One region of the Alcaligenes sp. RM2 genome, then DNA from elsewhere that is predicted to be linked to it. Evidence: predicted binding sites of a transcription regulator. Region 1 holds the regulator's gene; the other holds the start of a gene.

Region 1 (7,794 bases):
GGACAGGCGGGTGTGTTCTTGTTGCAACTGGTCCCATTCACCAGCACGCAGATTCAGGCTGGACAGCTCGTTGATCTGCCACTCAAGACGCTCCTGCTCTCGTTTGCCCTGCTCAGCACTTTGACTGGCCTGTTCGACGGCTTTGCGTGCCTGGCTCAATTGCTGCCAGGACTGCGCCACTTGGCGCGCCAGGGGTAAATGGCCGCCTTGGCTGTCGAGCAGATCGTATTGGCTTTGAGGGTTCATCAGGCTTTGATGAGCGTGCTGACCGTGAATATCCACCAGCAATTCACCCAGCTCGCGCAACTGCGTCAAGGTGGCTGCGCTACCATTGATGTAGCTGCGGTTGCGACCTTGCTGGTCGATCAGTCGACGCAAGATCAACTCGTCCGCGACATCGAAGTCACGCTCGCTCAGCCAGCTTTGAATGTCTTGTTCACAATCGAAGTGCGCGCTGACTTCAGTGCGCGGACAGCCCTCGCGGATGGCTTTGGCATCGCCGCGTGCCCCCAGCACCAGGGAGAGCGCGTCAATCAGAATGGATTTACCAGCGCCGGTCTCTCCGGAAAAAACCGTGAAGCCGGAGTCGAAATCAATCGTGGCTTGATCCACGATCACAAAGTCTCGAACGTGCAGGGTACGGAGCATAGGGGTTTATTCGTTTTCGTCGTTAGGCAAAGGGATGTGATTCCAGCCCAGCTTCTGACGCAGGGTGGAAAAAAAGCTGTAGCCCTTGGGATGGATAAAGCGAATGGTGTCCTGGGAGCGACGCACGTCGATGCGGTCTCCCTGCTGACAGTCCGACCAGGTTTGCATGTCAAAGTGCACGCTGCCACCCGATTCCACCCGGCCCAGGGCCGTAATGGTCAAGTTCAGGGTGCCTGTGTCGGGTAGCACGATAGGGCGGTGCGACAGGGTTTGCGGAGCAACGGGGACCAGCAAAAATGCCTTCAGGGAAGGGTGCAGCAAGGGACCACTAGCCGCCAGCGCATAGGCCGTGGAGCCCGTGGGGGTGGAGATGATCAGGCCGTCGGAGCGCTGGCGGTACATGAATACGCCGTCAAGCTCGACACGCAGCTCGATCATGCCGCCGCGCCCGGCACGGTTGATGACCACATCGTTCAGGGCCACGCCTGAATACAGCACTTGCCCGTCACGCACCACGCGGCCTTCCAGCATGGAGCGCTCTTCAATGTCGTATTCGCCTTTCAGCACGCGCAGCAAGGCGTCGTTGGCGTCATCCAGGGGAATGTCGGTAATGAAGCCCAGGCGGCCGTGGTTGATCCCGATCAGGGGAACCTTGCTGTGGGCTAATTCGCGCGCAGCGCCTATCATGGTGCCATCCCCGCCCATCACGATAGCCAGATCGGCGCGCTCGCCAATTTGGGCATAATCGCCGATGGGGAATTCGGTAATACCGGCATTCTGGGCGGTTGTGGCCTCAAGCAGCACCGAGCAACCAGTGTTGACCAGGGTTTTAGCCAGCGATCGGATGGGCGCATCCAAGCCGGAGTCCTGGTATCTGCCAACAATGGCAACCGTTTTGAAATGCATGGGGCGAAAACCTTATGATTGATGAAATAATGGCGATCAGTGGATTATAGAGTTGCCACTCTAGGCTTGGCTGTAAGATTCTCCCCTTTATCATGCAGAGCTGGTGTTTTTAAGTGACGTACGCGACATGGATGACAGAGCAAATGCCTTGTTGAAGGTGCTGATCGAGCGTTACATCGCCGATGGTCAGCCGGTAGGGTCCCGTACCTTATCGACCATTTTTGATTTTTCCCCGGCCACGATTCGTAATGTGATGGCCGAGCTGGAAGGCCTGGGCCTGATTCATAGCCCCCACACCTCGGCGGGGCGCATTCCTACGCCCAAAGGCTATCGCCTGTTTGTGGATCGCCTCCTGGCTGCCGAGCGTTTCGAGCGGCCCGATGCACGTAATCTTAGCCAGTACCTGCCTTTTGACGAACCCAACCGGGCCGTTAGTTCTGCCGCTTCCTTGCTGTCGAATCTGTCGCAGTTTGCCGGTGTGGTGCTGGCGCCGAAAAAAGCCCAGACCTTCAGGCAAATTGAATTTATTCGTCTGTCTGACAAACGGGTGTTGCTGATTATCGTCACGCCGGATGGTGATGTGCAAAACCGCATCCTGTTTGTGCCGCGCGACTATCTGGAGCAGGAGCTGGTCGAGGCCAGCAACTTTTTCAATCAGCATTTCTCGGGCATGTCCTTCGAGTCGGTCAAGCTGGCCTTGTCACAGGAGCTCAGCTCCTTGCAGGCGGATATTTCGCGTCTGATGCAACAGGCGGTGGATGTGGGCAGCCATCAGCCCGATAGCGAAGAAGCTGTGGTCATCGCCGGTGAAAGCAAGCTTTTGAACGTGACCGAGATGGTGGCGGACATGGATCGTTTGCGCCGTCTGTTTTCCTTGTTCGAGAAGAAAACCGATCTGCTGCACTTGCTCGATGTCTCCAGTCAGGCCGATGGCGTGCAAATTTATATCGGTGGGGATTCGCAGCTTTTGCCTTTGGATGATGTGTCCGTCATTACGGCGCCGTATGGCGTGGATGGCAAGGTCGTGGGGACGCTGGGTGTGATCGGGCCATCGCGGATGGCGTATGATCGTGTGATTCCTATCGTGGACATTACGGCCCGGCTATTGTCCAATGCCCTGAGCCATCACTCTGCCAGTTAAGGTCTGGACCTTCAGTCTGTTGTTGGGCTGAAGGCAATCAGGCTGTCTAACGTACTAATCATCATGCCCAAGTTGTTTGCTTCTCCTTATTTGCCCGAAGCGCAGGACGCCGATATGTTCAATGATCAGGCTCCGGTACGCGAGGCCGGGCCCATCGGTATCTTGCTGGTCAATCTGGGCACGCCGGACCAGCCCGATGCTGCGTCCATTCGCCGCTACCTGGGGGAATTCCTGTCTGATCCCCGTGTCATTGAAATCCCTCAGCCGCTCTGGCAGATTATTCTGCGTCTGTTCATCTTGCCTCGCCGCCCCAGCAAGCTGGCACCGCGCTACAAGGATATCTGGTTGCCACAGGGCGCGCCCTTGCTGGTCTACAGCCAGGCACAGGCCGATGGCCTGCAAGAGCTGCTGCAATCGCAAGGCCATGATGTGAAGGTGGAGCTGGGTATGCGTTATGGCAACCCGTCCATTGCCAGTGGTCTGGATAAATTGAAAGCAGCGGGTTGCGAACGAATCTTGAGCTTGCCCCTGTACCCGCAGTATGCAGCCAGCACCACGGCTACGGCGGTGGATTGCGTGGCGGAGCACCTTGGAAAACAGCGCAATCAACCTGAGCTGCGCTTCCTCAAGCGTTACCATACGCACCCGGACTACATTGGCCCGCTGGCGGCACAGATACGCCGCTACTGGGATGAACATGGCAAGCCAGAGCGTCTGCTATTGAGCTTTCACGGCTTGCCGCGCCGCTGCGTGGAACTGGGCGACCCTTATTACCGTGACTGCCGTGAAACGGCGGATGCCTTGCGTGCGGCGCTGGATGAGCCTGCCGTAGAAGTGCATATGGCATTTCAAAGTCGCTTTGGCGCGCAGCGCTGGCTGGAACCCTATACCGAGCCCACCTTGCGCGAATGGGGCAAGCAGGGGGTGGGGCGTGTGGATGCCGTCTGCCCCGGTTTTCTGGCCGATTGTCTGGAGACGCTGGAAGAAATCCAGGTGGAATGCCGCGACGCTTTCCTGGAAGAAGGTGGCCGCGAGTTCCATTACATACCTTGCCTGAATGACGATCCGCAATGGATTGAGGGCCTGGGACGGCTGGCCGTGCAGCATCTGGGAGGCTGGCTGCCCAGCCGTCTGGTGCCAGCCGGATAGCGGTATTGGACGTTTTCCAAGGGGCTGGCCAGCAAAATATGCAGGCGGGTCTTGAACTGGGGGCAGATGCCCCCATTTTTATGCGATCAACGAATTCTGTAGTGGAGATACATCGAATGGCTACACATGCCGATCCCAATAAGCCTCTGGACGGGGAAGTGACGGAAAACACGCCTGAACAGGCACAACAGGGCACCCCCGAGCACGAGCAGCCAGAGATTTTGGCTCAGCAGCCCGAAGAAAGTTCGGCTGATCTGGCCACCGAGTTGGCTCAGGCCCAGGAAAAAGTGTCGCAGTACTACGACCAGCTGCTGCGTGCCAAGGCCGAGGTGGAAAACATTCGCCGCCGTGCGGAGGATGATGTCTCTAAAGCCCGCAAGTTCGGCACCGAGTCCTTTGCTGAAAGCCTGATTCCCGTGCGTGACAGCCTGGAAGCGGCTCTGGCCCAGACCGAGCAAAGCACGGACGCCTGGAAAGAAGGCGTGGAAACTACCTTGCGTCAACTGAACAAGGCTTTTGAGCGCAACAACCTGAAAGAAGTGGCTCCACAAGCCGGTGACAAGTTTGATCCGCACCTGCACCAAGCCATTTCGGCCGTACCTTCGGAGTTTGAAGAAGGCGCAGTGGCTCAGTTGCTGCAAAAGGGCTACACCATTTCGGATCGCGTGCTGCGTCCGGCCTTGGTGATGGTGTCGGCCCCCAAGTAATAGAGCCAGCCTGTCTGTGCGCGCAGGCTGTTCGGAATTAAGGCGTTTTTGACTGCTTTTTCGGATCAGCCGCTTGCACAGTAAAAAAATAAGGCCATTGCTCTTGAAATGCACGCAGAGTTCCCCATATGCATTTCATCAAATAATTTGCTTTCGCAATCAATCTTTTAGTCAGGTAAAAAATCATGGGCAAAATCATTGGTATTGACCTTGGAACCACCAATAGCTGTGTATCGGTGTTGGATGGCGACCAGGTTCGTATTATCGAAAATGCCGAAGGCGGTCGTACGACCCCTTCCATCGTGGCTTACATGCAGGATGGCGAAATCCTGGTTGGCGCTCCTGCCAAACGCCAGGCTGTCACCAACCCCACCAACACTATCTTCGCTGTCAAGCGCTTGATCGGTCGTAAGTTCACTGAAAAGGCAGTTCAGACAGACATCGAGCACGTGCCTTACACCATCACTGCCGCCGACAACGGCGACGCATGGGTGGAAGCTCAAGGCAAGAAGATGGCACCTCAGCAAGTGTCCGCCGACATCTTGCGCAAAATGAAGAAAACTGCCGAAGACTACCTGGGCGAAGAAGTAACCGAGGCCGTGATTACCGTGCCTGCTTACTTTAACGACAGCCAGCGTCAGGCAACCAAGGATGCAGGCCGCATTGCCGGTCTGGAAGTCAAGCGCATCATCAACGAGCCTACCGCCGCAGCTTTGGCTTTTGGTCTGGACAAGGCTGACAAGGGTGATCGCAAGATCGCTGTATACGACTTGGGTGGCGGTACGTTTGACGTGTCCATCATCGAAATCGCCGATATCGACGGTGAGAAGCAATTTGAAGTGCTCTCCACCAACGGTGACACCTTCCTGGGTGGCGAAGACTTTGACAAGCGCATCATCGACTACATCATCGACGAGTTCAAGAAAGAAAGCGGCGTTGATCTGTCCAAAGACGTGCTGGCCTTGCAGCGCCTGAAAGAGTCCGCTGAAAAAGCCAAGATCGAACTGTCTTCCACGCAGCAGACCGAGATCAACCTGCCTTACATCACGGCAGACGCTTCCGGTCCCAAGCACTTGAACCTGAAGATCACTCGCTCCAAGCTGGAAGCGCTGGTCGAGGACCTGATCGAACGCACGATCGAGCCTTGCCGTGTTGCCATCAAGGATGCGGGCGTGAAGGTTTCGGAAATCGACGACGTGATCCTGGTCGGCGGCATGAGCCGTATGCCCAAGGTGCAAGAGCGCGTTAAAGAGTTCTTTGGCCGTGATCCGCGTAAAGACATCAACCCGGACGAAGCCGTGGCCGCTGGTGCAGCCATTCAAGGTTCCGTGTTGTCCGGCGATCGTACCGACGTCTTGCTGTTGGACGTGACTCCTCTGTCCCTGGGTATTGAAACCCTGGGTGGCGTCATGACCAAGATGATCCAGAAGAACACCACGATTCCTACGCGTCACTCGCAAGTGTTCTCCACGGCTGACGATAACCAGCCTGCTGTGACCATCAAGGTGTTCCAGGGCGAGCGTGAAATCGCTGCCGGTAACAAGGCTCTGGGCGAGTTCAACCTGGAAGGCATTCCACCAGCAGCACGTGGCCTGCCACAGATTGAAGTGACCTTCGACATCGACGCCAACGGTATCTTGCACGTGTCCGCCAAAGACAAGGGCACAGGCAAAGAGAACAAGATCACCATCAAGGCAAACTCCGGTTTGTCCGACGAGGAGATCGAGCGCATGGTGAAAGATGCCGAGGTCAACGCAGCAGAAGACCACCGCATCGCTGAGCTGGCTGTTGCACGCAACCAGGCCGAGGCTTTGATTCACTCCACCCGCAAGTCCATGACGGACTACGGCGACAAGCTGGAAGCGGAAGAGAAAGAAGCCATCGAAAAGGCCATCGCTGATCTGGAGGAAACTCTGAAAGAAGGCGATAAGGAAGCCATCGACGCCAAGGTGGAAGCACTGGGTGTGGCCTCGCAGAAACTGGGCGAGAAGATGTACGCCGACATGCAGGCTCAAGCCGCAGCACAAGAAGGTGCTGAAGGCACAGCCCAGCAGCCCGCCGACGAGAACGTGGTCGACGCCGACTTTAAAGAAGTCAAACGCGATCAGTAATTGCGAGCCTGAATAAGGTTCCCTGGCCCGATCTTTGGCGGCATACGCTGGAGATCGGGCATTATTATTCAAACAGCGGCGTTTGGACGTCGTTAATCAAACATGGCAAAACGCGATTTATACGAAATTCTCGGTGTGGCCAAAAATGCGACGCAGGATGAAATCCGCAAGGCGTATCGCAAGCTGGCCATGAAGTTCCACCCTGACCGTAATCCGGATAGCAAGGACGCCGAGGAAAAGTTCAAGGAAGCCAAGGAAGCATACGAGATCCTGTCCGACGAACAGAAACGCGAAGCCTATGACCGCTATGGTCATGCCGGAGTCGATCCCAATGCCGGCATGGGCGGTATGGGTGGCGGCATGGGCGGGGCCGGATTTGCAGACGCCTTTGGCGATATATTTGGCGAAATCTTTGGTGGTGGCGGCGGACGTCGTGGCGGTGGCCCTCAGGTTTACCGTGGCGCGGACTTGCGCTATTCGCTGGATATCAGCCTGGAGCAGGCAGCAGCCGGTTTTGATACTGAAATTCGTGTACCAAGCTGGGAAAACTGCGAAACCTGCTCGGGTTCGGGTGCCAAGCCCGGTACCTCTGCACAGACTTGCCGCACTTGCCAAGGTAGTGGCGCGGTCCGTATGCAGCAAGGCATTTTCAGCATGCAGCAAACCTGCCCGACCTGTCACGGTAGCGGCAAGGAAATTCCTGATCCCTGCGTGGTGTGTCACGGCGAAGGCAAGGTCAAGAAGACCAAGACTTTGCAGGTCAAGATTCCAGCCGGTATTGATGATGGCATGCGCATTCGCTCCAGCGGCAATGGTGAGCCTGGCGTTAACGGTGGTCCTGCCGGTGACTTGTATGTGGAAATCCGCATCAAGCCGCACGGTATTTTCCAGCGTGATGGCGAGGACCTGCATTGCGAGCTGACCATCCCCTTTACCACGGCGGCCTTGGGCGGAACGGTGGAAGTGCCTACCCTGACAGGGCGTGGCGAAATCACCATCCCTGAAGGCACCCAAGTGGGCAAGACCTTCCGCTTGCGCGGCAAGGGTATCAAGGGTTTGCGTTCCAGCTACCCCGGTGACTTGTACTGCCACATTCAAATCGAGACACCTGTACGTCTGAACGAAGAGCAAA
Region 2 (7,794 bases), on a different contig from region 1:
AGGTGTTCCCAACGGCAGATGGCCACATCATTGTGGCTATCGGCAATAACCGTCAGTTCGCGGCTTATTGCGAAGCAATTGGACACCCGGAAATTGTTGAGGATTCGCGTTTCAACATTAACAGTCAGCGGGTCAAGCACAGGGATGAGCTGGAGCAGATTCTGAGTGCCGCGATGCAACAGCATCCTAGCGCTTATTGGCTGGACGTCCTGGACAAGATTGGCGTGCCAGCCGGACCTATCAATGATCTGCATGGTGTGTTCTCCCACCCGCAGGTCCAGGCCCGGAACATGCGGATCGAGCTGGACCACAGCCAGGCCGGCAAGGTCAGCATGACGGCCAGCCCCATGCGCTTCTCTGACAGTCCGGTGTCCTACCGCATGGCTCCGCCGCAGTTGGGTGAGCATACCGAGCAGGCGCTGGAGAGTTTGCTGGGAGCGGATAGCCCGGAGCTGAAGCAGTGGCGCAACCGGAACCAGGCTTGAGCAGGGTTAAAAGCCGAAGCCAAACCAGAATTTGAACCAGTGTCAGAGTCGAGGCGCAGGCCTAGTTTAGCGTTTGGACTTGTGGCAGAAGTAGTGTCTGATTGACACCGCCCCTGCTACCTGAAATACAGGTCAGACCCTGGCCTAGGCCTCGTGACTCAGTAGGGGGAAGCTGCTTCTTACGCTTAAGGCTCAACTGAGCCTGAGCGGGTCCTATCGGTCATAGCTTAATAAATAAGAAGCCCCACTCACTTTGGATTGAATCCAAGTGAGTGGGGCTTTCTTGTATCTACACTAATTGCTGTCGCTGTCGCTGTCGCTGTCGCTGTCGCTGTCGCTGTCGCTGTCGCTGTCGCTGTCGCGATCCCCGGACTTGTTCGACAAGCCGGGAGGGCCATCAATCAACGCTGCTTGTTGCGCGCATCATTAATCGCATTGCGCGTAGCAATCGCTGCAGCTTGTGCCGCATCACGCCAGTCATCGCCACGGCTGGCGTACAGAATGGCGCGCGACGAGTTGATCATCATGCCGTTACCGTGCGAGTCCATACCAGCAGCAACGGTGGCGACCACATCGCCACCTTGTGCGCCAATGCCGGGCACCAGCAAAGGCATATCGCCAATACGGGCACGTACCTTGCCAATTTCCTCGGGGAAGGTTGCGCCCACCACCAAAGCACATTGGCCGTTTGTATTCCATTTCTCTGCCACCAGGCTGGCTACGTGCAGGTACAACGGGGTACCGTCGGCCATCTCCATGAATTGCAGGTCCGAGCCACCAGGGTTGGAGGTGCGGCACAGCACGATCACGCCCTTGTCCTTGTGCTCCAGGTACGGCTCTACCGAGTCAAAGCCCATGTAGGGGCTGACGGTGACGGCGTCTGCGCGGTAGCGCTCAAAGGCTTCGCGTGCGTACTGCTCGGCTGTCGAACCCACGTCCCCACGCTTGGCATCGAGCACGATGGGCAGGTGAGGGTAGCGGCTGCGAATGTAGTCGCACAGGTCTTGCAACTGATCCTCGGCACCCTGAGCGGCAAAGTAGGCAATCTGTGGCTTGATGCCGCAGGTGTAGTCGGCGGTGACGTCCACAATCGCTTTGCAGAACTCATAAATCGCGCCGGGTTTGCTGGCCAGCTCCAAAGGCAGGCGGGCAGGGTCTGGGTCCAGACCCACCATCAGCATGGATTGGTTGTCCGTCCAGGCACGGTTCAGTTTTTCTATGAATGTCATGGGAATCAGGAAAGTAAACGGCTATACAAAAAGCTGAGCCAGACGGCACCAGCAAAAATAAGGGACAGCAGCACGGCAGCACTGGCCAGATCCTTGGCCCGCCCGATCAAGGGGTGGTGCTCCAGGGTAATCGTGTCGGCCAGGGCCTCCAGGGCCGAGTTCAGCAGCTCCACCACCAGCACAAAGACTAGTGTGCCCAGCAGGACCAGAATCTCCGCCGGGGTTTGCCCCAGCCAGAATGCCAGTGGCGTCAGGATGACAGCCAGCGCCAGTTCCTGGCGAAAGGCAGCCTCATGGCGCAGAGCAGCGGCCAGGCCCTGGCTGGAGTAGCGCAGGGCATTGAACAGGCGGCCAACACCGCCTTTGCTTTTGAATGGAGAGTCTGACATGAAGGACGCTGCAGATTGAAGTGCCCTGATTATAGGGGTTTGCTTGGGCGAAAAAAAACCGGATGGAAAAATCCATCCGGTTTTTGTACTAAAAGCGTGGCGATCAGGGCAGAAGTGATCAATTTCCGCCCGGATCGGGGTGCTGATAAGTGGCTTAGAAGCCGCCCATACCACCCATGCCGCCCATGCCACCCATGTCAGGCATGGCTGGAGCAGGTTTGTCTTCCACGATTTCGGTCACGGCCACTTCGGTGGTCAGCAACAGGCTGGCGATCGAAGCTGCGTTTTGCAGGGCAGTGCGAGTCACCTTGGTTGGGTCCAGAACGCCTTGCTCGACCAGGTCACCGTATTCGCCAGTAGCAGCGTTGTAACCGTAGGTGCCGGTGCCGCTGGCCACTTGGTTAACAACCACGCTGGCTTCTTCGCCGGCGTTGGAAACGATGGTGCGCAAAGGAGCTTCGATAGCACGCAGGATCAGCTTGATACCGGCGTCTTGGTCGGTGTTGTCGCCTTTCAGTTGGGCAACAGCTGCGCGGGCACGAATCAGTGCAACGCCACCGCCAGGAACGATACCTTCTTCGACGGCTGCGCGAGTAGCGTGCAGGGCGTCTTCAACGCGGGCTTTCTTCTCTTTCATTTCGACTTCGGTGGCAGCGCCAACGCGAATCACGGCAACACCGCCAGCCAGCTTGGCCACGCGCTCTTGCAGTTTTTCACGGTCGTAGTCGGAAGTGGACTCGTCGATCTGAACGCGGATTTGTTTCACGCGAGCTTCGATGTCGGTGCCGTTGCCAGCGCCGTCGATGATCGTGGTGTTTTCTTTGGCCACTTCAATGCGTTTGGCCTGACCCAGGTCGTCCAGAGTCGCTTTTTCCAGGGACATACCGGTTTCTTCGGAGATCACGGTACCGCCAGTCAGGATAGCGATGTCTTCCAGCATGGCTTTGCGACGATCGCCAAAGCCAGGAGCTTTAACGGCGGTAGTCTTCAGAATGCCACGGATGTTGTTCACAACCAGAGTAGCCAGGGCTTCGCCTTCCACGTCTTCAGCAACGATCAGCAAAGGACGGCTGGTCTTGGCAACTTGCTCCAGTACGGGCAGCAGGTCACGGATGTTGGAGATTTTCTTGTCGAAAATCAGAACAAACGGATCGTCCAGAACAGCAACTTGCTTGTCAGCGTTGTTGATGAAGTAAGGGGACAGGTAGCCGCGGTCAAACTGCATACCTTCGACCACGTCCAGTTCGTTTTCCAGGGATTTGCCGTCTTCAACGGTAATCACGCCTTCTTTGCCCACTTTGTCCATGGCATTGGCGATGATCTCACCAATGGAGTGGTCGCTGTTGGCGGAAATGGAACCGACCTGAGCAATTTCTTTGCTGGTGGTGCAAGGACGGGACAGTTGACGCAGTTCGTCAACCACAACGCCAACGGCCTTGTCGATACCGCGCTTCAGGTCCATTGGGTTGATGCCAGCGGCAACAAACTTCAGGCCTTCTTCAACGATGGCTTGGGCCAGCACAGTAGCGGTAGTAGTACCGTCACCGGCGTTGTCGGAAGTCTTGGAAGCAACTTCTTTAACCAGTTGAGCACCGATGTTCTCGAACTTGTCTTTCAGTTCGATTTCTTTGGCAACGGACACACCGTCTTTAGTAACGGTAGGAGCGCCGAAAGAGCGGTCCAGAACAACGTTACGGCCTTTGGGGCCCATGGTGGTCTTAACAGCGTTAGCCAGAATATTGACGCCGCGTACGATGCGGGTACGTGCGTCGTCGCCGAAGTAAACTTGTTTTGCGGTCATGGTTTGAATCCTATTGAATTTTCGTTGGCGGTACTTATTCGATCACGGCGAAGATTTCTTCTTCGCGGATCACCAGCAGCTCTTCGCCGTCGATCTTGACGGCCTGGCCGGAGTATTTGCCAAACAGAACTTTGTCGCCGACCTTCAGATCCAGCGCCAGAACCTTGCCGTCCTCGGTTTTCTTACCGGGGCCAACGGCCAGGATTTCGCCTTGATCGGGCTTTTCAGTCGCGCTCTCGGGGATAACGATACCGGAAGCGGTGGTGCGTTCGTTGTCCAGACGCTTGACGATCACACGATCGTTCAAAGGACGCAGTGCCATGGAGAAACTCCTGTTTAAAGATGACTTTAGTTGTTGGTCCGATTGTGGGGGCGAGGCGTTTTAGCACTCAACCCCTTCGAGTGCTAATTATAGGGACGACTTTTCTAATTTCAAGAGCACCAGGGTCAGGCTGTTACATATTTGTCCTGGGGCGTGAAGTAGGGGGGAGGGAAAAGCCGGGTTCTGGTGCGTGTCTGAACTTGGGCTCACATTCATAAGGCAAGCTCAGTTAAGCTGGGCGCTTTCGATCATGAGCGGTCGGGCATGATCGAACGCCAGGCTTTCTTTTGTCTAAAGAGATTTCCACGAAAACCAGCGCAATGTCCAACTTCAACCTATTCAATGTCTTTCTCCAACGCTGGGGGGCTCAGGCCGCTGGCAAGCCTTTCAGCACTGCGACCAGCGATCTGATGCCCGTGCGGCTGACCGGAAAGTTGGAGGGGCAGCCGGCGATGATCAAAATCACACGAGATCTTGATGAGCGTATCGGCGGCCAAGTGCTGCAATGGTGGGCTGGCGATGGCGCGGCGCATGTATATGCGCTGGACCCAGGCTCTGGAGCCTTGCTGATGGAGCGTGCAACGGGCTCCAGGGACTTATTGCGCATGGCTTTAGAAGGAGAAGATGATGCAGCGACGACCTGTATCTGCCGTGCCCTTGAACAATTGCATTCAAACCGACCTTCGGCCCCACCTGACAATTTGCGCCCCCTGAGCGATTTTTTTGAATCGCTGGCACCGATGGCGCAGCAAGAGGGCGGTCTGATGGCTGAATGCGCACTAGTGGCCAATGAGCTGCTGCGAGATCAGCGTGATCAGGTCGTTCTGCACGGGGATGCGCACCATAGCAACATTCTTGATTTCGATCAGCGTGGATGGCTGGCAATAGATCCCAAGCGCGTCACTGGTGAGCGCTATTACGATTACGTAAATGTGCTGTGCAACCCTGATCTTAAAACGAGCACTGATCCAGCGCGCTTTGCACGGCAGTTGTCGGTAGTCATCGAGGTTGCAGGACTGGAGCGTCAACGCTTGCTCAGATGGGTGATGGCGCATGCGGCCTTGTCAGCTGCCTGGTTTCTGGAGGATGGATTGCGCACCGAGGCCAATAAAGAGTTGGCCGTTGCAGATCTGGCTCGACAGGCCTTAGCTTGAGGGGTTCATCATTATTTCATTACCCGTACTCAAGGCGATCAGCTTGCTCATGGTGGTGAAGTTGCGTGTCGTCGCAACGACCTTGAGCTTTCTCTCGATGAAATTATTGTTGGCTTTCAGGTCTCGATACCGGGTTGCGCACACTATATAGACGATGTCATCAATGATGCGGACCTGATCCGGTGCGTGTTCCAGGGCGTGGAAGGCATGGAGTAAGGCGCTGTCTGCTGGGGAGCGCAGCAGGGTGAAATATAGCTGGCTGGGGCTTTCGTCCTTGAAAGGATTGTTCGCCATCATCCGCATGAAATAAGCCGGTGTTCGGGCGATAACCTGAATATCTCCGCCCAGCTTGTTCTTGCCGGTAGGCATGAGGCCGCGCAATAAAAGAATCTGTGTATTCATGGTGTGTGCTGGCCGTGAGGTTGGGGTGTTGCCGTGCGGGCGGGAGTTTCAGTGCGCCATTTTATGCTGTGTTAAAAAACAGTAGTGAGTTTGGTTTTCAAGGCTCGTCAGTCTGCTCTGTGTGAGCATCACGGCTGGTTGGTGCAGATGTTGCGTCGGCGGTTTGGCGGTAATACGGACCCGGGCGCATGACGCCTTCGTGAGGAGCCTCATCAAAAAAACAGGCCGATTTCCCTAGGAATTCGGCCTGTTTCTTGTTGGGCTGATGGCATTTGAATGTGGCGAATTATTCAGCCTGGTGCAGTAGCCTGCAGATTGCTTAATCCGTCTTTACGTCGTTTATGCCCGTTTGCTCAAATCCGGTGCCGGTGTCGTTGGCAGCAAAGGAACAATCGCCCGGCAAAGAGCCAGCAACTGATCATCTGCACCGATACCCGCTTCAATCAGCATCCCCACCGGCAAACCGCCCGACAGACCGATAGGCAGGGAAATGCCCGGTGCGCCCAGGTTCGAACCCAAGTCGGTACGCGAGATGTAGGTGTTGAAGGTAGGCACTGCCTTGCCGTTCATCATGGTGCTTTCATCATCGCCAATCGGGCAGGCGGTCAGCGGGCTGGTCGGGAAGATCAAGCCACTGACATTGGACTGGCGCAGCAGGTCCGCATAGGCCTGTTGCATCAGGGGGCGGTCTACATTCAGCGCTTCTTCGTAGGCTTCCTGGCTGATGGTGTAGTCGCCCGTAATGGCGTCGAAAATCTCTTTCACATCGGGGCTGTGAATGCCCGCAATCAACTCGTCCAAGCTAATGTCGTACTTGTTTTCGGCCAGGTACAAAGGCAGGTTCTGCAAGGTTTCATACAGCACAATCGGCATGCCGACGCGGGCATTGATCTTCAGAACCGGAGACAGGTCTACATCGACCAGCGTGACACCGGCTTTTTGCAAATCATCCAGAAATGCCAGGGTCACGTCGGCCACACCGGCATCCATATCTTTCCAGAAGCTGTCACGGGGTACGCCCAGACGCAGTTCCTTCAAGGAAGGAGTGGCAATCACAGTAGGGGTCTTCTGGCAGAGCAGGCTGTCCAGCAAGCTGATGTCAGCCAGACTGCGAGTCATGGGGCCTGCTGTATCGCGGGTAGGGGACAAGGGCACAATGCCCTGGCCCGAATAACGGCCCACTGTAGGACGGAAACCGTACAGGCCGCAAAGCGCGGCAGGTAAACGCACCGAAGCGCCCGTATCCGTGCCCAAGCCAGCTGGAAACTGACGAGCTGCCACAACCGTTGCAGTGCCACCGGAAGAGCCGCCGGGAATACGACTTGGATCATAAGGGTTGCGACTGGGGCCCGTAGTGGCGTTATTGGTCGTAATCCCAAAAGCCAGTTCGTGCATCACGGACTTGGCGGGCAGCACGGCACCGGCCTTGCGCAATTGTGCGACTACATCTGCATCTTTCAGCGGCACGCGACCTTGCAGGGCGCCGGTGCTGGACGTGGTGGGCATGTCCGTGGTGTTCAGGTTGTCTTTCATCACCAAAGGCACGCCGTCCAGCGCCAAGGCTTCGCCACGGGCGCGGCGTGCGTCAGACTGATCGGCCTGCTGGTAAAACAGCTCTGAATCCAAATGTGCCAGACCGCCCAAATGGGCCATTTCTTGTGATTGCTTGAGCAGCTCGTCGGCAATCTCACGGGCGCTGAACTGGCTTTTTTCCAGACCTGCCAGCAGTTCGCTGGCGCTAAGTTCGGTAAGTGACATGGGGTCTCCTGGGGAGGCGTGAACGCCCCCGGCTTTTGCTGTGATAGTCCTATCAATCAGCCTCTAACGGGGCTGTCTTGAAAAAAGAGACTGTAAGGGTATCAGCAAGCAGGAGGAATAACTCAGGACGCCTTCCAAACGACCTTGTTGCGGCCAGCATGCTTGGCTTCGTACAAAAGCCGGTCAGCTTGCTCAATGGCCTGCTTGATGTCGCCATTGCTGTTTAGCTGAACCACACCGAAACTGGCCGTCAG

Evidence for each region. The regulator HrcA, encoded in region 1, represses chaperone genes, less so after heat shock. The targets are predictions, from matches to a motif close to TTAGCACTCNNNNNNNNNGAGTGCTAA.
Region 2: the regulator HrcA is predicted to act here: its motif matches at 4,287-4,313, upstream of ACU6HM_RS13480 (co-chaperone GroES).

What each region holds. Positions count from the first base shown of each region.
Region 1 covers NZ_JBRFIO010000001.1:193,339-201,132, forward strand. Annotated here, with positions in the region: gene recN (DNA repair protein RecN) at 1-648, opposite strand, end outside; gene ACU6HM_RS00870 (NAD kinase) at 655-1,554, opposite strand; gene hrcA (heat-inducible transcriptional repressor HrcA) at 1,682-2,695, shown strand; gene hemH (ferrochelatase) at 2,759-3,844, shown strand; gene grpE (nucleotide exchange factor GrpE) at 3,961-4,551, shown strand; gene dnaK (molecular chaperone DnaK) at 4,737-6,662, shown strand; gene dnaJ (molecular chaperone DnaJ) at 6,765-7,794, shown strand, end outside.
Region 2 covers NZ_JBRFIO010000003.1:395,436-403,229, forward strand. Annotated here, with positions in the region: gene ACU6HM_RS13460 (CaiB/BaiF CoA transferase family protein) at 1-485, shown strand, start outside; gene pyrF (orotidine-5'-phosphate decarboxylase) at 887-1,714, opposite strand; gene ACU6HM_RS13470 (diacylglycerol kinase) at 1,720-2,103, opposite strand; gene groL (chaperonin GroEL) at 2,258-3,904, opposite strand; gene ACU6HM_RS13480 (co-chaperone GroES) at 3,939-4,226, opposite strand; gene ACU6HM_RS13485 (aminoglycoside phosphotransferase family protein) at 4,547-5,380, shown strand; gene ACU6HM_RS13490 (DUF1697 domain-containing protein) at 5,372-5,782, opposite strand; gene iaaH (indoleacetamide hydrolase) at 6,122-7,540, opposite strand; gene ACU6HM_RS13500 (diguanylate cyclase) at 7,663-7,794, opposite strand, start outside.